4 regions of the Erwinia sp. E602 genome follow, and region 1 is predicted to be linked to each of the others. Evidence: predicted binding sites of a transcription regulator. Region 1 holds the regulator's gene; each other region holds the start of a gene.
The links. Region 1 encodes PurR, which represses purine synthesis genes. Its sites were predicted from a motif close to CANGCAAACGTTTGCNTG; they were not measured.

Region 1 (7,591 bases):
ATCGTAATGCTCCTTGCCGACGATCCACGCGCGTTTGCGCGACTGCAGGTTGGTGAGGCGGGCCACCAGCACCCGCAGGGTGTCTTTAAAACGGTGAGGGATCTGCTGGTCAATATGCGCCTGCAGAATACGCTGGATAAACTGGTCGATACGTTCACACTGCCACCAGCCGTCCATATAGCTCTCGCCCAGCCCCAGTGAGCCTTCCTGCAGCACGCGCTTAAAAAACCCGGGGTGGCTGACCTGAATATCCCAAGGCCGCGAACCGTTAATGGCCACGTCCGCCTGGCTTAACATCTCATGAACGATGCGATACCACGGATTATCTTCAAGAATCGTTTCTTCAATACACGATGAACTCATAGCTTCTCCATCACCCTGTGACTGAAACCTCAGAAAAAGGATAGTCAATTTCTGCAAGTTTGTGAGAGAAGTCACGGCAGATTGCCGTGGCTTGAAATCCGACGTTTAAAGAGGATTGATGCAATGCTGCGAGGCCGTAACGCGTGCTGCGTCGGAAACACCATGACGACCTTGTCAGGTTGTAATGCCGGTCTTTTAACGGCTAAAAGACCGGCTTGCTAAGCGGTTAATAAAAGGCTGTTTTATCGTTTTTTGGCGAGTATATGCTCACCCGTGAAAATATTCAATGGCTTATCTTTAGCCTGCGAATCAATCGCATTCCGCGTTTACTGCTGCTCCTGCTGCGCCAGCAGCCGGGCCTGTTTCGCGGCTTTGAACTGTAGCAGATAGCCGAGAACCGCCAGTAAAATGGTCAGCAACATCACCTGCGCCGTGGTATGTAACGCGGCGTCAATGCCGGCAGAGACGGCGAGGCTGGCGGCAAAGCACAGGCCCAGCTGCAGCATGTTCTGCAGCGCGGCGGCCTTACCGGTGGCCTGCGGGAACGGCAGCAGCGCGTTAGAAACCACGATCGGATAGATCGCGCCGTTGGCCATCGCCATGCCGCAGAACGGCACCATCAGCGCCACCAGCGAGGGCTGCGCTTCGCGGGCCACCAGCCACAGCGCAAATATGCTGATGCTGTAAAACAGCAGCAGCCACGGCAGCAGCTGGCGGCCGCTCAGGTGATTAAGCAGTGCGCGGCAGCCAAAACCGCCCACCAGGAAGGCGATGGTCTGCGGCACGTAGCTGAGGCCAATATCCGCCGGCGACAGGCCGAGGGCACCGAGAATAAACGGCGAGCCGGTCAGCCAGGCGAAAAAGCTGGCCGAACAGGCGGCGTAGATCGCCACGTTACCGCTGTAGACCGGCGACTTCATTAAGGTCAGAAAACCGGTGGCCGGGCCGGCCGCCTCAGTGGTGGCGGCGGGGCGCGCGCGCGGTGACTTCAGCAGCAGCGTCATCAGGATCAGCAGCAGGGTAATCACCAGCAGGGCGATAAAAATCGCCCGCCAGGAGAGCGCCGACAGCAGCCAGGCGCCAAGCAGCGGAGCCAGCGCCGGCGACAGCGCTACCAGCGGCATAATGGTGGCGAACACCCGGTTGGCTTTTGCGCCCTGATAGCGGTCCACCACCAGCGCCTGCCAGCTGACCGCGGCGGCGCAGACGCCGACCGCCTGCACAAAGCGGCAGACCAGCAGGGCGGTGGCGGAGTGCACCCACAGCATCGCCAGGCAGCCGACGGCGAACAGGCTCAGCCCCATCAGCAGCACCGGCTTACGCCCGATGCGGTCCGAGAGTGGCCCCCAGATCAGCTGCGCGCAGGCAAAGCCGGCGAGGAAGATGCTCAGGCTGGCGCTGATGCCGCTGGCGCTGCTCTGCAGATCCTGCTGCATCACGCCGAAGGCCGGCAGGTACATATCGGTGGCGAGGAAACCCAGCATGCTCAGCAGCGCCAGGTAGATCATAAATCCGAAAGATTGCATGTGAAGGTGCTCTTTGATGAGTTTTTTTTCGGCTGGCAGTGTAAAGGGACGGCTAACGGCTTGTGAAATGGTATTATTCGCCACCTGATGTGAAAAAAATTGAAGGGAAGGCTATGTGGTCGGAACACTCTCTGGAAGTGATTGATGCGGTAGCAAGAACCGGCAGTTTTTCCGCAGCGGCGGCCGAACTGCATCGCGTGCCTTCCGCCATCAGCTATACGGTGCGTCAGCTGGAGCAGTGGCTGGCGGTCAGCCTGTTTGAGCGGCGTCACCGTGACGTGGTGCTGACCGAGGCCGGGCGGGTGTTCAGCGAAGAGGGGCGAGCTGTTATCAAAAAAATGCTTGCCACCCGCCGCCGCTGTCAGCAGGTGGCCAACGGCTGGCGCGGTCAGATCAGTATCGCTGTGGATCGCATCGTGCGGCCGGCACGCACCCGCCAGCTGGTGGTGGATTTCTATCGCTACTTTCCGGATATCGAGCTGCACCTGTCGCAGGAGGTGTTCAACGGCGTGTGGGATGCGCTGGCCGACGGCCGCGTCGATCTGGCGATCGGCGCTACCCAGGCGATCCCGGTGGTCGGGCGCTTCTCCTTCCGCGATATGGGCAGTCTGAACTGGCGCTGCGTGGTGCAGCCGGGCCATCCGCTGTTGCAGACCGCCACGCCGCCGGACGAAGCGGCGGTGCGCGAGTGGCCGTCGCTGGTGCTGGAGGATACCTCACGCGCGCTGCCGAAGCGTACCACCTGGGCGCTGGACAATCAGCGCCGCATGGTGGTGCCGGACTGGGAAAGTGCCTTTGACTGTCTGCGGGCCGGGCTGTGCGTGGGGATGGTGCCCGGGCACCTGGCGCAGCCGCTGCTGCAACAGGGGCTGCTGCAGGAGCTGACGCTGCTGGCCCCCTATCACGCCAGCCCCTGCTATCTGAGCTGGACGGAGCAGAACGCCTCACCGGCGCTGGCGTGGTTGCTGGACTACCTGGGGGATACGGAGACGCTAAACGCGGAGTGGCTGAGCGAGCAGCCTGGCCGCTGAGGCAGGCCGCCCGGAACGGCTAGCGGCGGTAGTCGCGGAACGGACCATCGGCCACCGAGCGGCGTTCGATCAGCGTCGGGTGTACCTCGATGGTCTGCGGCTCTTCGCGCTTGCTGGTAATACGATCCAGCAGCATATCGAAGGCGGTTTCGCCGAGGCGCTCTTTGGGCTGATGCACGGTGGTCAGCGCCGGTGAGAAGTAGCGCGCGTTGCGCACGTTATCGTAACCGATCACCGAAATATCCTGCGGCACGCGCAGCCCCATCTCGTCGGCGGCGCAGATCGCCCCCATCGCCATGATGTCGCCGCCGCAGAAGATCGCGGTTGGGCGCTGTTTCTGCATCAGAATTTGCTGCATGGCGCGATAACCTGACTCCGGCTCAAAGTCACCCTGTACCAGCCACTCCGGGCGCAGGGTAATGTTGGCTTCCGCCAGCGCTTTAAGAAAGCCGGCGTGACGGCCGCCGCCGGTATTGCGCTCCAGCTGCCCCGGAATGGCACCGATATCGCGGTGGCCGCGTTCGATCAGGTAGCGCCCGGCCAGATAGCCGCCTTCAAAGGCGTTATCGAGAATGGTGTCGGTGAAGTCGCCGTGCGACTCGCTCCAGTCCATCACCACCATCGGAATATTACGATTATCTTCCAGCATGCCGATCAGCGTTTCCGGGTATTCGGAACACATCACCAGCAGGCCGTCGACGCGTTTCTGCGCCATCATCGACAGATACGCCTGCTGCTTCTGCAGGTCGTTATGGGCGTTACCGAGGATCAGCGTGTAGCCTTTGGCAAAACAGCGGTTTTCCACCGCCTCAATTATTTCGGCAAAATAGGGCGCTTCGCTGGAGGTCGCCAGCAGGCCGATGGTTTTGGTATGGTTAACCTTCAGGCTGCGTGCAACCGCACTTGGGGAGTAGTGCAGCTCTTTGATTGCCGCCCAAACCGCTTCACGCGTCTCTTCCGCAACAAAACGCGTTTTGTTGATCACATGAGAGACGGTGGTGGTGGAGACACCGGCAAGCTTCGCCACATCCTTAATTGTTGCCATTCAAATAGTACTCCTGATGTTATCGCAACCTGTTGATAACAAAATGGTTAAACGTTTGCGCTAGCCGCGCGATTTTCTGCACCTGGTGTCAGGTGTCAGGCGCTGTCTCACAGGGTCGGGAAGGGATGATTTCGTCCGAAAAAGTGACATGCATTGCTGGCTAAATGCCGTTTTGCTGATGTTGCGCAACGGAATGGCGGATTCTAGCAAGGCTGCGCCGAGAAGACGAGATTTTTACGGTTAACTGTGGGAAAATTATCAGGCTTAATTTTAATAAGGTTATTAAGGGGCAGCCATGAGTACCGATCTGAAATTTTCACTGCTGACCACGGTTGGCGCACTGGCGATGATCATTGCTTTCAGCTTTACCGCCGTCATGCACTGAGCCATAAAAAAAGGGAGAAGCCAGGCTTCTCCCTCTCTGCCTTAATCCGCCAGACCCGCTTAGCGGATGGTTTTAGGCGTCATCATCCGGCGCGCACCGATGTAGTGCTCCTGCCAGTAGTCTTCGCTCAGCGCGCTAACCTGAATATCTTTGCCGGTGCGCGGTGACTGAATAAATTTCCCGCCGCCGAGGTAAACGCCCACGTGATCGGCGGTACCGCGGCCGTTAATGCGGAAGAACACCAGGTCGCCTTTCTCCAGCTGGTCGCGTTTTATCTGTGCCGCATCGCGCAGGTGATACATCTCATTGGCGGTGCGCGGGATCTTGAACTTCACCAGGTCTTTATAGGCGTACCAGACCAGGCCACTGCAGTCGAAGCCGGTTTTCGGTGAGGTGCCGCCCCACTGGTAGGGTTTACCCAGCTGACCCATCAGCTTGTTCATCGCCGTTTCGCGGGCCTTCTGGTAGCGGGCGCGGTGCGCCTTGCTCAGCTTAAGCGGCGCATCGCCATCTTCCACCAGCAGCGCTTTGCGTTCACCTTTCTGACGCCCGTAGCGTTTTTTATCGAGCTTCGCCGTGGCATTTTTTGCCGTGGCTTTGGTACGCGCGGTTTTGATCGGGCTGGCGGGCTGCGCGGCGGTTTTCTTCTTCAGCTTAAGCTTCTGCAGCGTGGCGGTGGTGGCTTTCTTCAGCGGGGTTTTCTCTTTCACTTTCTTAACCAGCGGCTCTTTCACCTTTTTGGTGGTTGCCGCCTTCACCGGCCGGCGTTTACGCCGCTCATCATCGCGCGCAGCCGAGCGGTCAGCCTTGTGCTGGCTGGCGTTAACAGGGGCATGTGGCGATGCGTGTGCCACATTTAAGAACAGCTGTGCCAAGGCCAGCGTGATAAGGGTGATAAGTAAACGCATCGGTCCCATTAACAGTTTGTGCTCTGCACCATCCCGCAGCGCAATTGGATAAGAATTTTCTGCATTAAAGCAGAAGGCCTCGATGATTCTAATCTAACTTTTAAACGGAGGGTTAGGTGTTTTTTGTTTCAATCCTGCAATAGATTTAAACGGCGTTAAATTAAACACTTTCAGATGCTTATCGCAGCGATTTAATTGACTCAGATCAATATCGGCGCTGCATCAGCCAGAGGAAAATGTTATTTTGTATGTATCATTTTGCAAATAGCGCTCTGGATCACATTGTCCATGCGGAAAATGTCGTTTTCATCGCCAGGGCAGAATCGTTACAATACAGAAACACGAATATCCCTTTTTTGTCGTCGCGTACTGAGGAAGTCATAATGAGTACTGTTGAAAAAATCCAACGCCAGATCGAAGAAAACCCTATTTTGCTCTACATGAAAGGGTCGCCAAAACTGCCAAGCTGTGGCTTCTCTGCTCAGGCTGTACAGGCGCTGTCGGCGTGCGGTGAGCGTTTTGCCTACGTAGACATTCTGCTGAACCCGGACATCCGTGCTGAGCTGCCGAAGTACGCCAACTGGCCTACCTTCCCGCAGCTGTGGGTGGACGGTGAGCTGGTCGGCGGTTGCGACATCATCATCGAGATGTTCCAGCGCGGCGAACTGCAGCAGCTGATCAAAGAGACTGCACAGAAGTACCCGGCCCCGGCCGCTGAATAAACGTCGGCCTGACGCTACAGACTAAAAAACCGGAGCCTGCTCCGGTTTTTTTATGGCTCTGCGCCGGAAACGCCAGCCGGATGCGGGGCGCGGATTACGCCCGCCTAGCGCTATTGTGCGTCGTCGCCAGCAGCCGGTCCGGCGGCCAGTGGCCAGCCCCCCAGACGCTTCCAGCGATTGACCAACTCACAGAACAGATCGGCTGTCTGGGTGGTGTCATACAGCGCCGAGTGCGCCTGGCTACTGTCAAACGCAATACCCGCGGCGCTACAGGCCTTTGCCAGCACCGTCTGCCCGACCACCAGCCCGCTCAGCGCTGCGGTGTCAAAGGTGACAAACGGGTGGAAGGGGTTGCGCTTCAGCGCGCTGCGTTCAGCGGCGGCGTTCATAAAATTGAGATCGAAGGTGGCATTGTGCGCGACCATGATTGCCCGGCTGCAGCCGCTCTCCTTGATCCCCTTACGCACCAGCTTGAAGATCGCGTGCAGCGCGTCGTGTTCGCTGACGGCACCGCGCAGCGGGTTTTTCGGGTCGATGCCGTTGAACGCCAGCGCCTCCGGGGCCAGCACCGAGCCAACGAAAGGTTCAACGTGGAAATGCAGGGTTTGGTCTTTTTCCAGCCAGCCGTCGTCGTTCATTTTCAGCGTGATCGCGGCAATTTCAAGCAGGGCGTTAGTTTTGGCGTCGAAACCCGCCGTTTCCACATCAATAACGACCGGATAAAAACCGCGAAAACGGCTGCTCAGGGTGTTCAGTTCATTTGGTTCAGACATCAGCATCTCATTGGCACAAAAAAGACAGCGCACATTATGGCAAATTTAACGGCGGGATGCAGCAGAAGAGCAGGGGGACGCGGATGCCCGCAGGCATCCGCAGGGCAAAATCAGTTGCCCAGGCCGTGGCCGGCGTGTTTGTTCTCGATCAGTTCAATTTTGTAACCGTCTGGATCTTCCACGAAGGCGATAATGGTGCTGCCGCCTTTGACCGGGCCCGCTTCACGGGTAACGTTACCGCCGTCGCCGCGGATACGCTCGCAGGTGGCGGCAACATCGTCAACGCCCAGCGCGATATGGCCGTAGGCGTTACCGAGGTCATAGCTGTCCACACCCCAGTTGTAAGTCAGCTCGATCACCGCACCTTCGCTCTCTTCGGTGTAACCGACGAAGGCCAGAGTATATTTGTACTCGGCGTTTTCGCTGGTGCGCAGCAGACGCATGCCCAGCACTTTGGTGTAGAAATCAACGGAACGCTGCAGATCGCCGACGCGCAGCATGGTGTGAAGTAAACGCATAGCACCCTCTTTGATAAGCGCCATCGGGGGATGGCGTCAGAGTTTGAAACGATAATTTCCCGCAGGGCGGGAAATTATCGCTATGAAAACAATTTATTATATCACAAACCCGCGCTTTATCCCGCCAGCGTCGGGTAATCGGTGTAACCGGCGGCAGCACCGCCGTAAAACGTTGCCGGCTGTGGTTCATTCAGCGGCGCGTCAGCCTGCAGGCGTTCTACCAGATCCGGGTTAGCGATATAGCTGCGGCCAAAGGCCACCGCGTCGATCAGCCCTTCGTCAATCAGCGCCGCGGCTTTCTCCGCCGTATAGCCGCCGGC
Region 2 (7,591 bases), 1.9 Mb from region 1:
CTCCGCTTCGGCACGGGCGGCGGCTTCGGCCTCTGCGCGGGCAGCGGCTTCGGCTTCGGCTTCGGCGCGGGCAGCAGCTTCGGCCTCTGCGCGGGCAGCGGCTTCGGCTTCGGCTTCGGCGCGGGCAGCAGCTTCGGCCTCTGCACGGGCAGCGGCTTCGGCTTCGGCGCGGGCGGAGGCTTCGGCCTCTGCACGGGCAGCGGCTTCTGTCTCAGCACGGGCAGCAGCTTCGGCCTCTGCGCGGGCGGCGGCTTCTGTCTCAGCACGGGCAGCAGCTTCGGCTTCGGCACGGGCAGCAGCTTCGGCCTCTGCGCGGGCAGCGGCTTCGGCTTCAGTGCGAGTCGCCGCTTCAATTTCAGCAGCTACCAGAGCTGCTTCTGCATGTGCAGCAGCCTGCTGTTCTGATGCGGTACGGGCAGCGTCAGCTACCGCACGGGCGTTCTCTTCCGCCTCAACGCGGGCCGCTTCAGCTTCCGCACGGGCTTTCTCTTCTGCCTCAACGCGGGCCGCTTCGGCCTCCGCACGGGCTTTCTCTTCCGCCTCAACGCGGGCCGCTTCAGCTGCCGCACGGGCGTTCTCTTCTGCCTCAACGCGGGCCGCTTCGGCCTCCGCACGGGCTTTCTCTTCTGCCTCAACGCAGGCCGCTTCAGCCTCCGCACGGGCTTTCTCTTCCGCCTCTACACGAGCCGCTTCGGCCTCCGCACGGGCTTTCTCTTCTGCCTCAACGCGGGCCGCTTCGGCCTCGGCACGGGCTTTTTCGGCCTCTGCGCGCGCAGCCTCGGCTTCGGCGCGAACTTTTTCTTCTGCTTCCGCCTGTGCGGCCTGCTCTGCGGCGGCACGGTCGGCGGCTTCCTGCGCGGCACGTTCGGCGGCCTGCTGCTCTAACGCCTGCTGTTCTTCATCCTGTGACGTCTTATCTTCACGCCCAAGGCCAAGCCAGGAGAAAAAGCCACGTTTTTTATTCTTTGCCATGTTGCCACCACGCTCCTCGCGGGAAAAACCGGTCCGGTTCCGGTATGAAAATTCAGCTGATAATTAATCCCTTAGTCTAACACTTTCTCCAGAGGGCGTTACAGCACCCTTTTTACGTTTCCTCGGCACGTTTCGCCCGTTAAACTGTGCAACAAATTATTAAGAGTTCAGCACCATGACTAAAAAACCCCGCAGTGCATCAGCCGGGCAAATTCGCATCATCGGCGGCCAGTGGCGCGGCCGTAAGCTGCCGGTGCCTGACAGCGCTGGCCTGCGCCCGACCACCGATCGGGTGCGTGAAACCCTGTTTAACTGGCTGGCGGCCGATATTCAGCAGGCCAGATGCCTCGACTGCTTCGCCGGCAGCGGCGCGCTGGGCCTGGAAGCGCTGTCGCGCCACGCGGCCAGTGCTACCCTGCTGGAGCTGGAGCGCCCGGTGGCGCAGCAGCTGGAAAAAAACCTCGCCACGCTGGGCAGCCGCAGCGGTCGGGTAGTGAATACCAATACCCTGCAGTTCCTCGCGCAACAGGGCGAGGCGCACCAGCTGGTGTTTATCGACCCGCCGTTTCGCAAGGGGCTGCTGGAGCAGACCGTAACGCTGCTGGAAAATAACGGCTGGCTGAGCGATGACGCTTTGATCTATGTTGAGTGTGAGGTGGAAGGCGGCGTGCCGCCGGTTCCGGTTAACTGGCACCTGCACCGGGAAAAAATTGCCGGCCAGGTCGCTTACCGGCTGTATGTTCGTCGCAGCCAACAAGGAGAGAGTAACCATGCTGATTAACGCCGGCCGCGTGCTGATGATTTTTGTCTGGGCCTTTTTGCTGCTCAACCTGGTGCAGCCGTTCCCGAAACCGCTGACCTATTTTGTCAACGTGGCGCTGTTCTTTATGGTGATTATGCACGGCCTGCAGCTGGTGCTGATGCGTACCACCCAGCCAGCGGGCGCAGCGAAACTCAGCGGCGTGATGCAGCTGAAGGTGTTCTTCTTCGGCGTCTTTGAACTGCTGGCCTGGCAGAAGAAACACTTCCCGAAACAGTAAAGTCTGGCGCACGTTTACCGGCAGCAGCACAGGGATTGCCGGCCCGCGGCAGCGGCCTGCCAACGGCGCAAGAGCGGTTTGCCGCGCCCGCTGATTGTCAGCGCGCCGCGCATTAGCCTAGACTGAGGGAGACATTGTGGAGTTTTTCATCTGCTATCAGGGATAACGCTATGATCTGGTCCTTCCTCGCCGTACTGTTCTCCGGCTGGCTGTACGTTGATGCCACCTACCGTGGCCCGCAGTGGCAGCGCTGGGTGTTTAAACCGGTTACGCTGCTGTTGCTGCTCGGCCTGGCCTGGCAGGCGCCGATGCTGCAAACCACCGACTATCTGATCCTGCTCGGCCTGCTGGCCACCCTGGCCGGCGATGCGCTGACGCTGCTGCCGCAGAAGCGCATGCTCTATGCCATCGGAGCCTTTTTCCTCTCGCACCTGCTGTATACGCTGTACCTTGCCAGCCAGATGACGCTGACCCTGTTCTGGCCGCTGCCGCTGGCGCTGCTGATCGTCGGCGGCCTGACGATTGCCACGGTGTGGAGCCGTCTGGAGGATCTGCGCTGGCCGATAGCGACGTTTCTCGGCATCACCCTGCTGATGAGCTGGCTGGCCAGTGAGCTGTACCTGTTCCGCCCGACCGACAACGCCTTTACGCTGATGGCCGGAGCACTGCTGCTGCTGCTGTCGAATATTATCTGGTTAATCAGCCACTACCGCCGCCGCTTTAGCGCCGACAGCGCGATCGTGGCCGCCAGTTACTTTGCCGGGCACTTCCTGATCGTGCGATCGCTTTGGCTGTAACGTGCTCAGCCTCTTGACTCTGGAGTCGACTCCAGAGTGTAGGATAGGTGCAACGGGCACTGTTGCCCGTTGTAACCGGCCAGGAGGCGTTATGCACACACACTCTTCTTGTGGCTGTGGTCATCACCACGCCAGCAAACAGCACGGATGCAGCAGCACCCCGCGTCCCGTTATCCGCAAAATCACCCCCGTTGCCACCGGCGACCACGGCGATACGCCCTGTTGTGCCGAAGCGACCTGCAGCCCGGGGCACGATCCCGACGATGAGGGCGACAGGCGCAGCGGCACCGCACGCTACAGCTGGCAGGTAAGCGGCATGGACTGCCCGGCCTGCGCCCGTAAAGTAGAAACCGCCGTTCGCCAGCTGCCCGGCGTGGTCCAGGCCCGCGTGGTGTTTGCCAGTGAAAAACTGCTGGTGGATGCCGCCAGCGATCTGCAGCAGGCGGTGGAACAGGCGGTAGATCGCGCCGGTTTTCAGCTGTTGCGCAGCGGCATGCAGCCCGCCGTCCGGCCCGCTCCCGGCCTGTGGCGTGAAAACCGCAGCCTGATTATCCTCGCGCTGCTGATGGCGGCCAGCGCACTCATCGCGCACTACGCTCCCGGCGCGGGAACCGTGGCGTATATCGTCACCACCCTGTTCGGCGTCTGGCCGATTGCCCGCAGCGCGCTGCGGCTGATGCGCAGCGGATCGCCGTTCAGCATTGAAACCCTGATGAGCGTGGCCGCCATCGGCGCGCTGTTTATCGGTGCGACCGCCGAAGCGGCGATGGTACTGCTGCTGTTTATGCTCGGCGAACGGCTGGAGTCCTTCGCCGCCGGCCGCGCGCGCAGGGGAGTCACCGCGCTGATGGCGCTGCAGCCGGACGACGCGGTGCGTCTGCGCGACGGCCAGCGCGAAAGCGTACCGGTCAGCGCGCTGCGCCCGGGGGATGTGATTGAGGTCGCCGCCGGCGCACGGCTGCCGGCCGACGCGCGGCTGCTGAGCCGTACGGCCAGCTTTGATGAGAGTGCGATGACCGGCGAGTCCCTGCCGGTAGAACGCCTTGAGGGTGAAAAGGTGGCCGCCGGCTGCCTGAGCATCGACCGTCAGGTCCGGCTGGAGGTGGTCTCCGAGCCGGGCCATAGCGCCATTGACCGTATTCTTACGCTAATCGAAGAAGCCGAAGAGCGGCGGGCACCGATCGAACGCTTTCTCGATCGCTTCAGCCGGGTGTATACGCCGGTGATTATGGCGCTGGCGCTGCTGGTGGCCGTGGTGCCGCCGCTGCTGCTGGCCGCCGAATGGCAGCCCTGGATCTATAAGGGTCTGACGCTGCTGCTGATTGGTTGCCCGTGCGCGCTGGTGATCTCCACCCCGGCGGCAATCACCTCGGCGCTGGCCGCCGCCAGCCGCCGCGGCGCGCTGATCAAGGGCGGCGCGGCGCTGGAAAACCTCGGCGGCGTGCGTACTATCGCCTTTGATAAAACCGGCACGCTGACCGAAGGTAAACCGCAGCTGACCGCCGTGGTCGCGCTGGCCGGCTGGGATGAAAATATGCTGCTGGCCACCGCCGCCGCCATTGAACAGGGCTCGTCGCACCCGCTGGGCAAAGCGCTGGTCGCCGCCGCCGCCGATCGCCAGCTCAGCCTGCCGGCGGCCAGTGAACAGCGCGCACGGGCCGGCAGCGGCGTCGAGGCGCTGGTAAGCGGCCGCTTACTTTCGATCAGCGCACCGTCGAAACTGGCACTGCTGCTGGCGGAGCCGCAGCGTGATGAGGTCGCAAGGCTGGAAAATGCCGGCAATACCGTGGTGATCCTGCACGATGCCACGCAGACGCTGGGGCTGTTTGCCCTGCGCGATACGCTGCGGGCCGATGCGCGTGACGCACTGGCCGAGCTGCGGGCGCTGGATATTCAGGGCGTGATGCTGACCGGTGACAACCCGCGGGCGGCGGCGGCGATTGCCGCCGAACTCGGCATCGACTTCCGCGCCGGCCTGCTGCCGGAGGATAAAGTCGCGGCGGTGATGGCGCTGAACCAGCAGCGGCCGGTGGCGATGGTCGGCGACGGCATCAACGATGCACCGGCGATGAAAGCCGCCACCATCGGTATCGCAATGGGCGGCGGCAGCGACGTGGCGCTGGAAACCGCCGATGCGGCGCTGACCCACAATCGCTTAAGTGGTCTGCCGGCGATGATCCGGCTGTCGCGCGCCACCCACGCCAATATTCGCCAGAACATCGCGCTGGCGCTGGGGCTGAAGGCGATCTTCCTGGTCACCACGCTGCTCGGTTTTACCGGGCTGTGGCTGGCGGTGCTGGCGGATTCGGGGGCAACGGCGTTAGTGACCGCTAATGCGCTGCGGTTGCTGAGAAAGAAATAAACGACAATTGCCTGCCCTGACCGGCAGGCTGCTTTAAGACAGCCTGCCGCCGGGCATCCACGACAGGTTCATTCTGTCGCCCGGGGCACCGGCCATCCTTTGCGTTGACCGCGGCGGGCTGATTATTTCCCCGGTACCGCTGAACGCCAGGACGTTTGCGGCAGCCATACTCCCCGTCAGGCCGTTCCCTTCTTCAGCAGATAGCGGTACGGCAGCGCGTCGGTCTGCTGTGCCAGCAGGATATGTTCCATAAAGCGGCAGAAGCCGGGGATGTCCCGAGTGGTGGCCGGATCGTCGGCGACCACCAGCAGCGTTTCACCGGCCTGCATTGCGCGCACGGTTTTACGCACCATCATCACCGGAATCGGGCAGCGCTCTCCCTGAGTATCCAGGGTCTGGTCAGGACTGGCGAAAAGGTCGTTCATCAGTTTCTCATTCATTGTGTGGCAAACTGCGCCTATTTTAGCGCTGCCGCCACCGCGTGCAAGTCCCGGCCCGACGATAACGTTTGCGCGTAAATTAACCGTTGCAATAGCAGGCTAACCCGGTAAGATGCCGCCAAATCGCTGTGGCGACGGGCTATTTATGCCGGCGAGATCCACCCGGCAGGCATTGCCTGACGCACCTGTTCCACCCACGGACAGCGTTCGCTCCGGTGGGTAACGTGCCGGCACCCCGCAGCAGAGTGAAAAATACCGTGAATTAACTGGGTTCCCTCACCCCACTGTTTATAAAAAGGCTCAATATGATTGCTTTTACCGCACGTCAGCGCACCCATGCGCTGGTCTGGCTGTCCCTGTTTCACCTGCTGGTGATCACCTCCAGTAACTACCTGGTCCAGCTGCCGATCTCGATCTTTGGTCTGCACACCACCTGGGGCGCATTCAGCTTCCCGTTTATCTTCCTGGCGACCGACCTCACCGTGCGTATCTTCGGCGCACCGCTGGCGCGGCGCATCATCCTTGCGGTGATGATCCCGGCGCTGTTTATCTCCTACGCCATCTCCAGCCTGTGGTATCAGGGCGAATGGCAAGGGGTGCAGGCGTTTTCGGAGGTAAACCTGTTTGTGGCTCGCATCGCCTGCGCCAGCTTTATGGCCTATGCGCTGGGGCAGATCCTCGACGTGCAGGTGTTTAACCGACTGCGGCAGAACGCGCGCTGGTGGATTGCGCCAGCGGCGGCAATGTTCCTCGGAAATATCAGCGACACGCTGGCGTTCTTCTTTATCGCCTTCTATAAAAGTCCCGATCCGTTTATGGCCACCCACTGGGTGGAGATCGCGCTGGTGGACTACAGCTTCAAAGTGCTGATCTGCCTGGTATTCTTCCTGCCTGCCTACGGGGTGCTGCTGAACGCCACCCTGAAGCGTTTAGCAGACAAATCCGCTGGCCCGCAGATGAATTTCGGATAAGCTGAGTCGGGTCACGGCCCGTCAATCGCCGTCAGCGGGGGATACACAATGTCACCGATGGCAAGTTGCTTTTACCCGCTGAATACGTTTGACTGAGTGGCTTAATGACGATGCGACCACGTTTAAAAAGGGATCATGATGCGTAACCTACTGAAATATGCCGGTATTGCCCTGCTGGTAACCGGCCTTGCCGCCTGCGATAACAACAGCGATAAAAACCAGACAGCCGATCACAGCGCCCATGCCAGCCAGGCTGACCAGACCGTCACCCTGCTGGGCGGTAAACTGAACTTTACCCTGCCACCGGGCATGGCCGATAAAAGCGATAAGCTGAGCACCCAGGACAGCAACCGCCACGTCTGGGCCGATAATTCGGGCCAGCGCGCGATTATCGCTTTTGAAGGCACGGACAGCGACGAGTCGCTGGATGCGATGGCCAGCCGTCTGGAAGAGCAGCAGCGCAGCCGCGATCCGCAGCTGCAGGTGGTGACCAGCAAAGCGATTACCGTTGATGGCCAGACGCTGCACCAGCTGGACACGGTGATCTCCAGCAACAACCAGTCAGCCTGGTCTTCAATTGTGCTGGGCAAAATTGACGGCAAGCTGCTGACCCTGCAGATCTCCCTGCCGGCCGAAAACCAGCAGCAGTCGCAGAGCGAAGCCGAAAGCATTATCAACAGCATCAAGCTGAAGTAATGCCCTGCCTCTCCCCACCGCGGGGAGAGGCATTTCGCATCACTCGTCACGACGTTGTGACCGAGATCTGAGAAGGTTAGTTTCCTGTCGAAAATAGTTTACAAGGAAGCTAAACATGCAACAGCGATACCACGGTATGACCCGCGCTCAGATGAACGATGCTTATAATCTTACCCGCTATATCCCTGATTCCGCAGCACTCCTGGATGACTTCCAGCAGCGCAGCGATCGGGTTTATGAGCAGTTCCCCTGTCAGCGCAATATCCAGTATGCACCCGCTGAACGCACCACGCTGGATTACTTCCCCTCCTTA
Region 3 (7,591 bases), 980 kb from region 1:
ATTAAGTTTGTCAGAAGTAAAACTTTCCAGTTCATTCAGTTTCATTTTTCATTCCCTGAGTGCGGTTACTGAATATCAAAGAACGGCAGCCTTTGTCAGCCAGCCAGCCAGCGTCGGGGGCGGTTGTTAACGCTGGCTGGTAAGCATTGCCGCAGCAGCGGCAATATTGCATAACTCAAATCAGCTTTTTCACCAGCGCTTCGCTGTGGCGAATATGGCTGGAGGCGCGTTCCGGATCGCGCTGTACCAGCGCCATAAACAGCAGGTCGGTCAGCGCCAGCTGGGCGGTAGTGGAGGAGATCGCCGCGCTACGCGTGGTCTGCTCTTCGGCCACCGTGTAGAGGCAGTGGCTCGCCGACTGCTGCAGGGTGTTAGGGGTAAAGCCGGTAAAGGCCAGCACCGTGGCTCCGATGCGCTGGGCTTCCTGCGCCGCCAGATTGATCTCTCGCCGCTCACCGGTGTAGGAAATTGCCAGCAGTACGTCGCCCGGCGCCAGCGCCTGCACGCTGGCCAGCAGCGCGTGCATATCCTGCTCGGCCACCGCGCTGATGCCGATTTTCATCAGCTTCCACGAGAAATCTTTCGCCACCAGCCCCGAGGCACCAATGCCGACCAGCACGATACGGTTGGCGTTCTTCAGCAGGCGCAGCGTCTCCAGCAGCATCTCCTCGCTGTTGATATCCAGCGTGGCGCGGATCGCCGACTGTTTCTCGGTAAAGAGTTTCTCACCGACCACCTTCAGCGAGTCGTCGCTGAGGATATGGTTATGTACGGTGATCGCCTCTTTGTCTGACAGCGACTCGCTCAGCGCCATCTTCAGCGCCGGAAAGCCTTTATACCCCAGCTTCTGCGCGAACTTAACCACGCTTGACTGGCTGACGCCCGACTCATCGGCCAGCTTCTGCGAACTCAGGTGGCGGGCACGGTCCGGCTGCGACAGCAGATAATCCGCCAGGCGACGCTCATTCAAAGCCAGGCTGGGATACAGCTGACGAATACGCAGCAGTGAACTCATCTCATTTCCTCTTGCGAACGCGGGTCCATCGTATTGAATTATCTGTAATGATAACAGGCAGCACCCTAAGTCTAACCCCCTGTTTGACAGATTCCATGATTAAACACGTGAAATTTCTCATTTCATGGCGGCGGCCAGCGCCGGGAGCCGTTTACAGGGTAAAGGAAGCAGCGCTGATTCCACGGCAATCGATAAAACGGCACTGGCGCGGGTGGATCTGAATAAAGCGGCAGCCGCGCAGATCGCAGCGCTCAAACACCAGCGGTTTCTGCCCGGTTTCACAGTGGGAAAAGGTGCTGCCGCTAAAGCTGCAGTCGTGAAAACGCAGGTCGTCGAGCACGCAGCGGTTAAACAGCGAGTGGTTCAGCACGCTGTGGCGCACCAGCGTGTCCCGCCACAGCGTGCGGTAAAAGATCGCCTGCAACTGGCCCCCGGCGATCAGCAGGCCCTTAAAGCGGCTGCGGGTAAACAGCCCCTGCAGAGTAAAGGTGTGGCTAAAGCCACCGGTACCGTCGATGTTCAGCACGTCGCAGTCATTATCCTCAACGATCAGCCCGCTACCAGGCTGCAGCCGCAGGTGGCAGCAGCGCAGGTGGCTGGCCGTGATGCGCAGTAGCCCCTCTACGCTCAGCCGGCAGCGCTGCATATGGCCGTGAGCGATTGCCAGTGCACCGGTGGTTTGCAGCGTACAGTCGCTGAGGCGGCTGTTATCGACCGTAATCAGCGAACCGGCGTTGACCGCATTAGTGCAGTCGAGGTGAACCTGGGTCAGGGTGCAGTGTTCAATGCGTGAGGTTCCGCTGGCACGGCTCAGACGGTGGCTTTCTGCGGTGATAATACGGTTGCTGAAGGCGAATGCATTCGCCCCCTGGTGAACAGAGTTCATAAACATGAAGGATTTCCGCTATAGTATGGCGCGTGGGCAGGGTTGCCCGAAGGAGTGAAAAGCGGTTATACGAAAAGGGCCGATCGCAAACAACAGCGATTCTGGACACTTTTATGCAGAGTTCGCCGTTATACCCGCGCCGTTTATGCCAGTCCGCCCGCTACCCGGCTCTTCCCCGTCTTTGCCTTCCCTAAACTGCATTTTTTTCCACCGCCGCGCAGAAAGTCCTCGTCTCAGGGAATTAAATATTCCATAATATTATTCCTGAAAGAATCAAAAAAGCTCAGTAAGGGGAAACAATGAATCTCGGTGCGCTGGTCTCAGAAACGCGAAACCCGGACACGCTCGATCTCGACAGCCTGTCGACGCTGGCAATGGTGACCAAATTTAATCAGCAGGACGCTACGGTGGCTGCGGCGGTGGGTATTACGCTGCCGCAGGTGGCCGAGGCGGTGGATGCGGCGGCGGCGGCGCTGGCGTCGGGCGGGCGTCTGATCTATACCGGCGCGGGCACCAGCGGCCGGCTGGGCGTGCTGGATGCCTCCGAATGCCCGCCAACCTTCGGCGTGCCGCACGGCCTGGTGATTGGGCTGATCGCCGGTGGCCCCGGCGCGCTACTGAAGGCGGTGGAAGGGGCAGAAGATGACCCGCAGCTGGGGGCCAGCGACCTGCAGGCGTTAAACCTGACGCCGCAGGATATGGTGGTCGGCCTCGCCGCCTCGGGGCGTACCCCTTATGTGATCGGCGCGCTGCGCTACGCCCGCCAGCTCGGCTGCGCCACCGCCGCCGTCTCCTGTAACCCGGACTCGCCAATTGCCCGCGAAGCCGCCATCGCCATCTCGCCGGTGGTCGGCCCTGAAGCGCTGACCGGTTCGACGCGGCTGAAGTCCGGCACCGCGCAGAAGCTGGTGCTGAATATGATCTCCACCGGCGCGATGGTCAGGGTTGGCAAGGTCTATCAGAACCTGATGGTGGATATGCAGGCCACCAACGTCAAGCTGGTCGATCGCGCGCAGCGCATGGTGATCGAAGCCACCGGCTGTGACGCTGAACAGGCGCGGGCGGCCTTAAAGCAGGCCGGCAGCCAGGTGAAGACTGCGATCCTGATGATCCTCGCAGATATCAGCGCCGGGGAAGCTGAACGACGGCTGGCTCAGCATCACGGTTTTCTGCGGGCGGCGCTGCAGGCATAAAGCAGACCGCGTGCTGATTGGCTATGCTAATGTTGCCGTTCAGTATTTTCACCGCCTGCTGCGTGGCTGAATATCATCGGTAGCGGCGTTGGTTCGCGCAGCGGAAGGGACTTAACCCCTGAGGAGTATGGTTTGACGACTGGTCGGGAACGACGCGTAATTTTTTTTGATTTAGACGGTACCCTGCACCAGCAGGATATGTTTGGCACGTACATGCGCTGGCTGCTGTGGCGTCAGCCGCTTAACCTGCTGCTGGTACTGCCGCTGCTGCCGGTGACTGGCGCGGCGCTGCTGCTGAAAGGCCGTGCGGCGCGCTGGCCGATGAGCCTGCTGCTGTGGGCGATCACCTTTGGCCACAGCGAATCCCGGCTGCTGCAGCGTGAAAAGCAGTTTGCCGCCTGGTTCCGCCAGCGGGTGACCGCCTTTCCGGTGGTGCAGCAGCGCCTTACCGACTACCTTAACAGCGACGATGCCGACGTCTGGTTAATTACCGGCTCACCGCAGACGCTGGTGGAACAGGTCTATTTTGACTCGGCGTTTCTGCCCAAAGTAAAGCTGATCGCCAGCCAGATGGTGGCCGCCCGCGGTGGCCGCGTACTGGCGATGCGCTGCCTCGGCCATGAGAAGGTGGCGCAGCTTGAGGAACAGATCGGCACGCCGCTGCAGCTTTACAGCGGCTACAGCGACAGCAAGCAGGATAACCCGCTGCTGTTCTTCTGCCAGCACCGCTTCCGCGTAACGCCGACCGGTCAGCTACAGCAGCTGGAGTAAAGGCTACGGCAGCTTCTTTATGACCTGCCCTGCGTCAGCTGCACCTTAGCTGCCTTTACGTCTGTTACAGCCTGGCACTGCCGGTGCGCTGGCAGACAAAATTATCCGGCCGACGGCGGGGCAGTACCCTTACTATTTAAGGTATACTGTCGCGCTTTTTTTTGCTGGAGACGCGGGTGAGCGACAATAACGATGAATTCTGGATGCGTCATGCGCTGACGCTGGCCCGCCGTGCCTGGCAGGAGGGCGAGGTGCCGGTCGGTGCGGTGCTGGTGCATGAAGGCCGGGTAATAGGCGAGGGCTGGAACCGGCCGATTGGCCACCACGACCCGACCGCCCACGCCGAGATTATGGCGCTGCGCCAGGGCGGCAAGGTGATTGAAAACTACCGCCTGCTGGATACTACCCTCTACGTCACCCTCGAGCCCTGCGTGATGTGCGCCGGGGCGATGGTGCACGGCCGGGTAGGGCGGCTGGTATTTGGCGCGCGCGATGCTAAAACCGGCGCGGCCGGCTCGCTGATCGACGTGCTCAGTCATCCGGGTATGAACCACCAGGTGCAGGTCGATGAAGGGGTGCTGGCAGAGGAGTGTGCCGCAATGCTCAGCGACTTTTTCCGCCAGCGTCGCGCCGAGAAAAAGGCGCTGCGCCAGCAGCAGCAGCAGGGCACGTCGTCAGCGGACTGATCAGTTCATCGCCAGCTGCGGTGCGACCGCCGGGTAACCGCTGCCGAGTTCGGCTTCGGTAGCCGCCTTCTGTGCCAGCTTGCGCTCCTGGTCGTCCAGATAACCCACCAGGCTCAGCTGATATTTGCGGATATTCTCCACATAGGCATAGGCTTCGTGGCCGCGCGCAAAGCCGTAGGCGGTCTGGCTGTAGTAGCGTTTCTGGCTGAGCATCGGCAGGCGCAGTTTGACATCGGCCCAGCTGTCCGGGTTGCCGTTCTGCTTATCCGTCAGTTTACGTGCGTCGAGCATATGCGCGAAGCCCATATTGTAGGCGGCCAGCGCAAACCAGATGCGCTCATCTTCAGGGATGCTGTCCGGCACCTTCTCCATCAGCCGCTGCAGGTAGACGCTGCCGCCGCGGATGCTCTGCTCCGGGTCGGTGCGGTCCTTCACGCTGACGCTGTCGGCGGTGTTACGCGTCAGCATCATCATGCCGCGCACCCCGGTCGGTGAGGTGGCCTGCGGGTTCCAGTGCGACTCCTGGTAGGCGATCGCCGCCAGCAGTTTCCAGTCAATATTCTGCGCATACTTCTCGAACAGCGGTTTAATGTCCGGCAGCGTGCCGTCAATCGCCCGCAGGAAGGTGCGGGTGTCGACGTAGTCAAAGGTGCCAACGTGGCCGAGATACTTCTCATCCAGCCGCGCCATCGATCCCTCTTCGCCCATCATATTAAAGAAGTCGAGCATCGCGGCGTTGAGGCTGTCGTCTTTCTCATCCTGCACGTACCAGGTGACCGGCTCTTCGTCGGTGATATCAAAGGCGACGGCCAGCTGCGGATGGATACGCTGCATCAGCGCGATGGTCACCGAATCCGCCACGGTGTAATCCAGCTTGCCGTCTGCCACCGCCTCCAGCAGCTGCTGCGGGGTGCGGTCGGTGGCGATCGCCCAGTCGAGATCCGGATACTGATTGCTCTTCATATCGCGCAGCGTTGACAGGTAGGCCGAGCCGGAGGCGGCGACCAGCCGGCCTTTAAGATCCCCCGGGTTCTTAGGCCGCGCAGCGCCCATACGGTACACCAGCTGCTGCGACACCGAATAGTAGGAGGGACCGGTCTGGAAGCGCGTCAGCCGGTCGTGGTTGTAAATCAGACCGGCCGCCAGCACGTCAGCTTTGTCATCTTCCAGATCGTCAAACAGATCGCTCAGGTTCGGACGGACGGTCACTTCCAGCTTCACGCCGAGGTAATCGGCAAAGCGTTTTGCCAGCTCGTAATCCATACCGGCCGGTGATTTGTTGACGGTGTACCAGGTAAGCGGAGAATTTATGGTGCTGACGCGCAGCACGCCCCGCGATTTGATCTGCCCGATACGGTCGGTGGCACCGCCATACCAGGGGATCGCCGGCCACAGCGCCAGCGCGAGCAGCACGGTGATCAGCCCGATCAGAAGATAGTTAAATTTTAGGCGTTTCAAATAGTTATCTCTCGATGGTTCTCAGGTATCTGTCTTATTTAGCAGTTTTATGGGGTCGAAATTCGGCCTGAGCGTGGGGCATTCTGCTCAACTCGGCGGCGGGGCGCAACAGAAATCCACCTGGATTGTGTAATTTTCAGTCAATTCTGCACGGCATGAAATTCTGCGCAAACGGTTTCGTAACGGCGGGGAATTCTCTATAATAGCGCCCGTTTTCCCTGTTGCGCCCAATGAAGCGTCGCCCGGCGCTTCGAGACGAGAGATCTTAATGATGGAAATTCTGCGTGGTTCGCCCGCTCTGTCGGCATTTCGTATTAACAAACTGCTGACCCGCTTTCAGGACGCTCACCTGCCGGTGAGTGATATTTACGCCGAGTATGTCCATTTCGCTGATGTCAGCGCGCCGCTCAGTGCGGATGAAAAGGCGCGCCTGCAGCGCCTGCTGAAGTACGGTCCCTCTCTCGCTGAGCATACCCCGGAAGGCCGTCTGCTGCTGGTGACCCCGCGTCCAGGCACCATCTCTCCGTGGTCGTCCAAAGCCACCGATATCGCCCATAACTGTGATCTGCCGCAGGTGCTGCGCCTGGAGCGCGGCCTGGCGTTCTACGTGAAGGCCGAGCTGACCGACGCGCAGTGGGCGCAGCTGTCCGCGGCGCTGCACGACCGCATGATGGAAACCGTGTTCAGCGAGCTGAGCGACGCTGAGCAGCTGTTTGCTCAGCATCAGCCGGCGCCGGTACAGAGCGTTGACGTGCTGGGTGCCGGCCGCGACGCGCTGGTACAGGCGAACATCAAACTGGGCCTGGCGCTGGCGGACGACGAGATCGACTACCTGCTGGCGGCGTTTGAAAAACTGGGGCGCAACCCGAACGACATCGAGCTGTATATGTTTGCTCAGGCCAACTCTGAGCACTGCCGCCATAAGATCTTCAACGCCGACTGGGTGATTGACGGTCAGGTGCAGCCGAAGTCGCTGTTTAAGATGATCAAAAACACCTTCGAGAAAACCCCGGACCACGTGCTGTCGGCCTATAAAGACAACGCCGCGGTAATGGAAGGCTCGAAGGTCGGCCGTTTCTACGCCGATCCGCAGGGCGGGTATGACTTCCACCAGGAAGAGACCCATATCCTGATGAAGGTGGAAACCCACAACCACCCGACCGCGATTTCGCCGTGGCCGGGTGCTGCCACCGGTTCCGGTGGCGAAATTCGTGACGAAGGCGCCACCGGGCGCGGTGCCAAACCGAAAGCCGGCCTGGTCGGTTTCTCGGTGTCGAACCTGCGTATCCCTGGCTTTGAACAGCCGTGGGAAGAGGATTTCGGCAAACCGGACCGCATCGTCACCGCGCTGGACATCATGACCGAAGGGCCGCTGGGCGGTGCCGCGTTTAACAACGAATTTGGTCGCCCGGCGCTGAACGGCTACTTCCGTACCTATGAAGAGCGCGTCACCAGCCACAACGGCGAAGAGCTGCGCGGCTACCATAAGCCGATCATGCTGGCGGGCGGTATCGGTAATATCCGTGCCGACCACGTGCAGAAGGGCGAAATCACCGTCGGCGCGAAGCTGATCGTGCTGGGT
Region 4 (7,591 bases), 2.2 Mb from region 1:
GGGCTGCTGACCAATCAGATCGGCGTGCACGATCTGACCGCCGAGGCGATCCTCAACCAGTCGCGCGACCTGGTGGTGCAGGCGCTGCTGGTGGATTCGGTTAACGACAAATGCAAAGCGATCCCGGAGCTGGTCGATCTGATGATTGCCCGCCAGCGCCCGTGGCTCGACTACCTGAAGTAAAACCGGCCGCAGGGGCGGCTGCCCCTGCACAGGCTCATTGTAATCAGCAGGGGGCGTGATGGCGCAACTGACTCTGAACAAACTGCAAAAGCAGTACGGCAACCATATCCAGGTGATTAAATCGCTGGATTTACAGATTAACAGCGGCGAATTTGTGGTGATCGTCGGACCGTCCGGCTGCGGCAAGTCAACGCTGCTGCGGATGATTGCCGGGCTGGAGGCGATCGGCAGCGGCGAGATGCTGATCGACGGCTGCCGGGTTAACGAACATACCCCGGCGGAGCGCGGCGTCGGTATGGTGTTCCAGTCCTATGCGCTTTACCCGCATATGAACGTTTTTAAAAACATGGCGTTCCCGCTGGAGATGGCCGGCGTGGATGCCGCTGAGATCGCCCGTCGGGTGAATGAAACCGCCAGCGCGCTGCAGCTGGAGCCGCTGCTGCAGCGGCGGCCGAAAGATCTCTCCGGCGGCCAGCGTCAGCGGGTGGCGATGGGGCGCGCCATCGTGCGCGAGCCGCGGCTGTTCCTGTTTGACGAGCCGCTCTCCAACCTTGACGCCTCGCTGCGCGTGCAGATGCGTATGGAGGTGGCGGCGCTGCACCGGCGGCTGCGATCGACCATTATTTACGTCACCCACGATCAGGTGGAGGCGATGACGCTGGCCGACCGCATCGTGGTGCTGAATCAGGGGCGTATTGAGCAGGTGGGTACGCCGCTTGAGCTGTATGACCAGCCGGCCAACACCTTTGTGGCGCAGTTTATCGGCTCGCCGAAGATGAACCTGATGCCGGCCACTCTGCAGCGGGCGGGGGCGGCGCAGAGCCTGGTGGCGCTGGATAACGGCAAAACCCTGCTGCTGCCGGTGGCCACCCCGCAGGCGGCGCAGGGGCAGCGCGTCAGCGTCGGCATTCGCCCGGAGCATATCCTCAGCGGCGGCGACCGCGCCTGTGAATATCAGGGCAGGGTGCTGTTCGTTGAACAGATGGGCAATGAAACGTATCTCTATCTGGATAACGGCAGCGGCGGTGAGCCGTGGGTGGTGCGCCACCCGGATCGCCTGCGGCTGAGGGCGGGCGACATGCTCGGCATTCACCTGCCGCCCGAGTGCTGCTATCTGTTTGACCCTCACGGGCAGGCGTTTCCGCGCCTGCTGCCCGCACAACCTCACTAATGTAAGGCGGTAATCTGTGAATCAGTTAACCACGGCGCGCTGGTGGAAAGAGGCGGTGGCCTATCAAATCTACCCGCGCAGCTTTATGGACAGCAACGGCGACGGCATTGGCGATCTTAACGGCATCACCGCACGGCTCGACTACCTGCAGTGGCTGGGCATTGACGTCATCTGGCTCTGCCCGATGTACCCGTCGCCGAACGACGATAACGGCTACGATATCAGCGACTATCAGGGGATTATGGCCGAGTTCGGCACCATGGCCGACTTTGATCGCCTGCTGGGCGAGGTGCACGCACGCGGTATGCGGCTGATCCTCGACCTGGTGGTCAATCACACCTCGGACGAGCACCCGTGGTTTATTGAGTCGCGCTCGTCACGTGATAGCGAAAAGCGCGACTGGTATATCTGGCGCGACGGTAAAGCGGGCCGTGAGCCGAACAACTGGGAGAGCATCTTCAGCGAACCGGCGTGGAAATATGATGCGGGCAGCGATCAGTACTTTATGCATCTGTTTTCGGCGCGTCAGCCGGACCTTAACTGGGAAAATCCGGCCACCCGCCATGCGCTGTACGACATGATGCGCTGGTGGCTGGAGAAGGGCATCGACGGCTTCCGCATCGACGCCATCTGCCATATGAAGAAGCAGCCGGGGCTGATGGATCTGCCAAACCCGCACGGGCTGGCTTACGTGCCCTCCTTCGACGCGCACCTTAACTTCCCCGGCCTGCTCGATTTTGTCGATGAGATGAGCGAGCAGGTGTTTAACCGCTACGACATTATGACGGTGGGTGAAATGAACGGCGCCTCGGCGGAGCAGGCCGAAGCCTGGGTCGGCGAACGGCATCAGCGGCTGAATATGATCTTCCAGTTTGAGCACGTCAAGCTGTGGCAGGACAATCCGCCGCCCGCCGACGGGCCGGGCATCAACGTGCCGGCGCTGAAGCAGATCTTTACCCGCTGGCAGACGCAGCTGGAGGGGAAAGGCTGGAACGCGCTCTACGTCGAAAACCACGATATCCCGCGCGTGGTGTCGCACTGGGGTGATGATAAACAGTATCTGCGCGAGAGCGCCACGGCGATTGCCGCCATGTACTTCCTGATGCAGGGGACGCCCTTTATCTATCAGGGCCAGGAGCTGGGAATGACCAACACCCGCTTCGCCAGCCTGAATGATTTCCAGGATATCGCGGCGCGTAACCGGGTGATCAGGCTGCAGCAGCAGGGCGTGGCGGATGCCGATATCCTGGCGATGCTCAGCCGCATCTGCCGTGATAACTCGCGCACGCCGATGCAGTGGAGCGCGGAGCACAACGCCGGTTTCACCACCGGCACGCCGTGGCTGGCGACCAGCGTCAATTATCCGGCGATTAACGTTGCGCAGCAGCGGGAGGATAAGCAGTCGGTGCTCAGCTTCTACCGGGCGCTGATCGCGCTGCGTAAGGCCTCACCGGCGCTGGTTTACGGACAGTATCAGCTGCGGCTGGCGGAGCATCCGGCGATTTACGCCTATACGCGCAGGCAGGATCGGCAGCAGTATCTGGTGCTGACCAACCTGAGCGGCGTGTCGCAGCAGGTCGATCCTGCGCAGCTGGCGTTAGAGGGCTGGCAGCGGGTGCTGGGCAACTACCCTGATGACGGCGAGCTGCAGCTGCTGCGGCCGTGGGAGGCGCGGGTGTACCGGCATCAGTAACGCCAGACGCGGAACGCAGGTTCCGCGTCTTTTTTACCGGGTTCCTGCGCTGGCGGCAGTCAAACCCGGCCCGTTAACGCGTTAATTCCCAGCCGCGCTCGCGCCACAGCGCGGGCAGCTGATCCAGCGCGGTAAACGGCGTCACCAGCGGGTGATCGATAACCGGATTGTGCGCGTCGGCGCAGTAGTAAAATACCGGGATGCCGGCAGCAATGCCGGCCTGTGCCCCGGCTTCGGAGTCATCCACCAGAATGCAGCGGCGGATATCCACGCCCATCTTCGCTGCCGCGTGAAACATTAACCCGGGTTCCGGTTTCCAGTGCTGAATATCATAGCCGCTGTACAGCCGGTCATCAAAATAGCGCCGCAGCCCGGTCAGCCCCAGCGAGTGCTGCATTTTCGGCACCGTGCCGTTGGAGACCACGCACACCGGCACCGCTATCTGCGCCAGCAGCGCCTCTGCGCCGGCGATCGGCTGCAGCTCCAGGTCAAACAGCCGCGCCACCTCAGCGCGATACTCAGGCTCCAGCACGCTGACTGGCGTACTGAGCTGATGCTCGCGGCAGACGTCGGCGATAATGTCATACAGCTTCACGCCTTTGTATCTTTCAAACATGGTCTGCAGCGACAGCTGCGCGCCGTGGCGGGCAAAGGTGTTGACGTAGGCCTGGGTGCAGAGCAGTTCGCTGTCCACCAGCGTGCCGTCACAGTCAAAAAAGATGCAGTCGGGTGACATTCGTCCGTCCTTAACGGTGAGAAAAGAACCTTCACTTTACGCGATCGCGAATGGATTGCGACCCCGAATGCGCCGGGTCCCGGCGCCCGGCGGGCGCGAACAGTGTCAGAAAAATCGCGCATCCTTCGGATACAGCAGATGCGCCATCTGGCGGTAGCGCCCGGCCTCCTGTTGTTTTCCCTGGTACTGCAGCACCAGGATCAGACTGGCGTAAACGTTATGATCCACCCGGTAGCGCAGATAGCCGCTGGCCCAGCGGCGGTACTCTTCCAGCAGGCGCGGATCGCGGCTGTCGTTAAAGGCCAGCAGCAGCGCAACGTGACGGTCATACTGCCAGCGATCCTGGTTCAGCCAGCGCTCTGCGGGCGACAGCTGCTGCAGTGCGGCGGGGTGCTGAAAGCCGCTAAGCTCCACGGCGGTCAGCTGCTGGTTGCCGCGCCAGATCAGGCCGGTCACCAGCACCAGCAGTGCGGCAAGCAGCCGTATGCCGTTTCTGAACAGCGGAACAACCCGCCGGTGCACTGGACGCCAGCGCCACGCTTCGCCGCTGGCACGTTCCGCCACGGCCAGCAGCAGTAAAAACAGCAGTGCATGGACGGTGGACATATAAAACGGCCACTCCAGCTGGGTGTGGATCAGCAGCGGCAGCAGCGACAGGCACAGTGCGGTTGCCTGCCCGGCGCGGCGGTCGCCGCGCGCACTCCGCCTGCGATCGGCGCGGCGTGCGCGTGCCAGCAGGCGCACTCCGGCGAACAGCAGGATCAGCATCGCCGCCAGTCCGCAAATGCCGCCCTCTACCCACCAGAGCAGCACTTCGTTATGCGGGTGCTCGGCAATTTCAGTGACCCGGGTTGGTATGGGCTGGGTGACGCGAAAATGCTGGAAAGCGTATTCAAAGCTGCCGTAACCCCAGCCGCCGAGCGGGTGCTGCGCGATCATGCGCAGCGTGTCGATCAGCATGGTTCGGCGCGCGTGGTTAGACCCCTGGTGATCGATAACCGACAGCGTCATCTCACCCGACTGTAACAGGCAGAGCGCCGCCACGGTGCCGACGGTAATCAGCGCGACGGCCAGGCGGCTGCGCTGGCGGTCGTAATGGCCGCACAGTGTAAACAGCAGCAGCGTTACCCCCGCGCCGCCGATCAACGCTGCCCGCGACTGAAGCCAGACCAGCAGCGCAGGAAACAGCAGCAGCAGGAGCATCAGCGCCGCCAGCCGCCAGCGCTCCCGCCGGGGGCTGGACAGGCGGAAGCCGGGCAGAATGGTCAGCAGCAGCGCCAGCCCCAGCCCGGTGGCGATAGCGCTGCCCAGCACGTTAACCTGCTGGAAGATCCCGCCGGGACGACCGCCGGTGAGGGGAACCCAGCTCAGCTGGGGGAGAAACAGCTGCAGCAGAACAATAAACGCCTCGGCTGCGATGAGCAGCAATACGCCGTTGAGCAGCCGCTGCAGGTGGCGCGGCGCGGTAAGCGGCAGCTGTAGCAGGGCGAAATAGCACAACACCGCCATTGCCACGGCGGCCATCCGCAGGCTGGCTTTGTCAGCAAACTGCGCGTCGGTAAACGGCAGCGGCAGCAGCGCCAGCAGCGTAGCCAGCAGCAGCAGCATGCCGCCGGGGGTCAGGGTGAGGTGGTGACTGCGGAGCCGTTTAAGAAAAGCGAATAACAACAGCGTAGACAGCACGAAGACGGTCAGGATATTCATCGGTAACTGCAGGCCGGTTCCCCCCAGATTCGGAGTGAACAGCGTCAGCGGAAGCAGAAAGAGTAAAACGATTGAGCCATATTTTACCATGGTGAAAATTCTCAGAGTCCCTGATGAGAAGAGCCGGGAAAATAGCAGAAATCGTCCGCTATAAAATGTCGCATTGCGCGATGGGATCGTTTGACAGCCGGTTAACCCCGCCGTAAGTACTCTGTGTGGCGTAATCCCCGTCATTTGGTGCAGAACAAGGCGCAATCGGTTGCGAAAAAACCGGCTCAGACTCATCCCAAACGGGCATTTATCGGGTAGGATAGCCCCCGACATTTTCTCCGTTCTGGAAACACACAATGACCAATCCCGGGCTGTTACAACGGATTTTTAAACTGCAGGAGCATGGCACCACCGCGCGTACCGAGGTGATTGCCGGTTTCACCACCTTCCTGACCATGGTGTACATCGTTTTCGTTAACCCGCAGATCCTCGGCGTGGCCGGCATGAATACCCAGGCGGTGTTTGTCACCACCTGCCTGATTGCCGCCTTCGGCAGCATTCTGATGGGGCTGGTGGCTAACCTGCCGGTGGCGCTGGCACCGGCGATGGGCCTGAACGCCTTCTTCGCTTTTGTGGTGGTCGGCGCGATGGGTATTTCCTGGCAGGTGGGCATGGGTGCCATCTTCTGGGGGGCGGTCGGCCTGCTGCTGCTGACCATTTTCCGCGTGCGTTACTGGATGATTGCCAATATCCCGCTCAGCCTGCGCGTCGGCATTACCGCCGGCATCGGCCTGTTTATCGCCATGATGGGGCTGAAAAACGCCGGTATCGTGGTGCCGAACAAAGACACGCTGGTGGCGGTAGGCGATCTGACCTCGCACAGCGTGCTGCTGGGGGCGCTGGGCTTCTTTATTATCGCCGTGCTGGCTTCGCGCAACGTGCACGCGGCGGTGCTGGTCTCCATCGTGGTGACCACCGGCATTGGCCTGGCGATTGGCGACGTGAAGTACGGCGGCGTGTTCTCCATGCCGGCGGGCGTCGGTGCGGTAGTGGGTGAAGTGAACCTGAAGGACTCGCTGAACGTCGGCATGGCCGGGATTATCTTCTCGTTTATGCTGGTTAACCTGTTTGACTCCTCCGGAACCCTGATCGGCGTCACCGACAAGGCCGGGCTGACCAATGAAAAGGGCACCTTCCCGCGCATGAAGCAGGCGCTGTACGTTGACAGCATCAGCTCGGTGGCCGGTTCGTATATCGGCACCTCATCCGTAACCGCCTATATCGAAAGCTCTTCCGGCGTCTCCATCGGTGGCCGCACCGGCCTGATGGCGGTGGTGACCGGTGTGCTGTTCCTGCTGGTGATGTTCCTCTCGCCGCTGGCAGGCATGGTGCCGGCGTATGCGGCGGCAGGTGCACTGATCTACGTCGGCGTGCTGATGACCTCCAGCCTGGCTCGGGTGAAGTGGGACGATCTGACCGAAGCAGTACCGGCGTTCGTTACCGCGGCGATGATGCCGTTCAGCTTCTCGATTACCGAAGGTATCGCGCTGGGCTTTATCTCTTACTGCGTGATGAAGCTGGGTACGGGTCGCTGGCGTGAAATCAGCCCGTGCGTGGTGGTGGTTGCGCTGCTGTTCGTGCTGAAAATCGTCTTTATCGACGCGCACTGAGTGATGACCGGGTGGCCTTCGCGCTGCCCGGTTTTACCAGCGTAGCCTGAACGCTGGCTCAGTCACGGGTTGACCGGGTTAACCGTTAGTGAGAGTGCGGCGTTTTTTCCGGCGGCAGGCTGGTCAGGCGCAGCATACGCGGCCCCATATTCTGCGCCAGCACGTTAATATCCTGCAGCGATTCCCAGCTCTCCTGGCCATCGAACTCCCATAACCGCAGTCGATCGGTGCCGGGGGACAGCGCACAGGACCATACCATTACCGACTCCACATCGCACAACGCCTGAATATCGGGTGAGACCGCGGAGCGTAAACGCCCGGATGCCGGGTGCAGCCGCAGCGAGTCGTTGCCTTTCTCTCCTTCTCCGGTCAGCTTGAGGATACTCTGACGCAGCGTCCACAGCTGTGTGGCAGCCTCTATCTGGTCATTCTGCGCGCGGACC

Region 2: tusA (sulfurtransferase TusA) is a predicted target of PurR. The motif match lies at 5,669-5,686, and genes of this name have one in related genera.
Region 3: purL (phosphoribosylformylglycinamidine synthase) is a predicted target of PurR. The motif match lies at 6,174-6,191, and genes of this name have one in related genera.
Region 4: GKQ23_RS23710 (NCS2 family permease) is a predicted target of PurR. The motif match lies at 5,736-5,753, and genes of this name have one in related genera.

Annotation. Positions count from the first base shown of each region.
Region 1 is NZ_CP046582.1:2,178,507-2,186,097, forward strand. It holds gene cfa (cyclopropane fatty acyl phospholipid synthase) at 1-363, opposite strand, end outside; gene punC (purine nucleoside transporter PunC) at 690-1,889, opposite strand; gene punR (DNA-binding transcriptional activator PunR) at 2,003-2,920, shown strand; gene purR (HTH-type transcriptional repressor PurR) at 2,940-3,965, opposite strand; gene GKQ23_RS11335 (YnhF family membrane protein) at 4,261-4,350, shown strand; gene GKQ23_RS11340 (C40 family peptidase) at 4,410-5,258, opposite strand; gene GKQ23_RS11345 (Grx4 family monothiol glutaredoxin) at 5,639-5,980, shown strand; gene rnt (ribonuclease T) at 6,091-6,759, opposite strand; gene gloA (lactoylglutathione lyase) at 6,864-7,271, opposite strand; gene GKQ23_RS11360 (alkene reductase) at 7,388-7,591, opposite strand, start outside.
Region 2 is NZ_CP046582.1:260,341-267,931, reverse strand. It holds gene ftsY (signal recognition particle-docking protein FtsY) at 1-972, opposite strand, end outside; gene rsmD (16S rRNA (guanine(966)-N(2))-methyltransferase) at 1,148-1,753, shown strand; gene GKQ23_RS02565 (DUF1145 family protein) at 1,743-2,012, shown strand; gene GKQ23_RS02560 (lysoplasmalogenase) at 2,183-2,809, shown strand; gene GKQ23_RS02555 (zinc/cadmium/mercury/lead-transporting ATPase) at 2,901-5,171, shown strand; gene tusA (sulfurtransferase TusA) at 5,348-5,596, opposite strand; gene GKQ23_RS02545 (7-cyano-7-deazaguanine/7-aminomethyl-7-deazaguanine transporter) at 5,917-6,582, shown strand; gene GKQ23_RS02540 (DcrB family lipoprotein) at 6,721-7,278, shown strand; gene GKQ23_RS02535 (alpha/beta hydrolase) at 7,394-7,591, shown strand, end outside.
Region 3 is NZ_CP046582.1:1,194,640-1,202,230, forward strand. It holds gene GKQ23_RS06875 (hypothetical protein) at 1-45, opposite strand, end outside; gene GKQ23_RS06880 (MurR/RpiR family transcriptional regulator) at 176-1,015, opposite strand; gene GKQ23_RS06885 (pentapeptide repeat-containing protein) at 1,167-1,907, opposite strand; gene murQ (N-acetylmuramic acid 6-phosphate etherase) at 2,201-3,094, shown strand; gene yfhb (phosphatidylglycerophosphatase C) at 3,227-3,865, shown strand; gene tadA (tRNA adenosine(34) deaminase TadA) at 4,042-4,551, shown strand; gene mltF (membrane-bound lytic murein transglycosylase MltF) at 4,552-6,009, opposite strand; gene purL (phosphoribosylformylglycinamidine synthase) at 6,278-7,591, shown strand, end outside.
Region 4 is NZ_CP046582.1:4,823,252-4,830,842, forward strand. It holds gene GKQ23_RS23685 (alpha-glucosidase) at 1-183, shown strand, start outside; gene GKQ23_RS23690 (ABC transporter ATP-binding protein) at 242-1,354, shown strand; gene GKQ23_RS23695 (alpha-glucosidase) at 1,371-3,047, shown strand; gene yieH (6-phosphogluconate phosphatase) at 3,121-3,783, opposite strand; gene GKQ23_RS23705 (PglL family O-oligosaccharyltransferase) at 3,889-5,487, opposite strand; gene GKQ23_RS23710 (NCS2 family permease) at 5,835-7,148, shown strand; gene GKQ23_RS23715 (4'-phosphopantetheinyl transferase superfamily protein) at 7,234-7,591, opposite strand, start outside.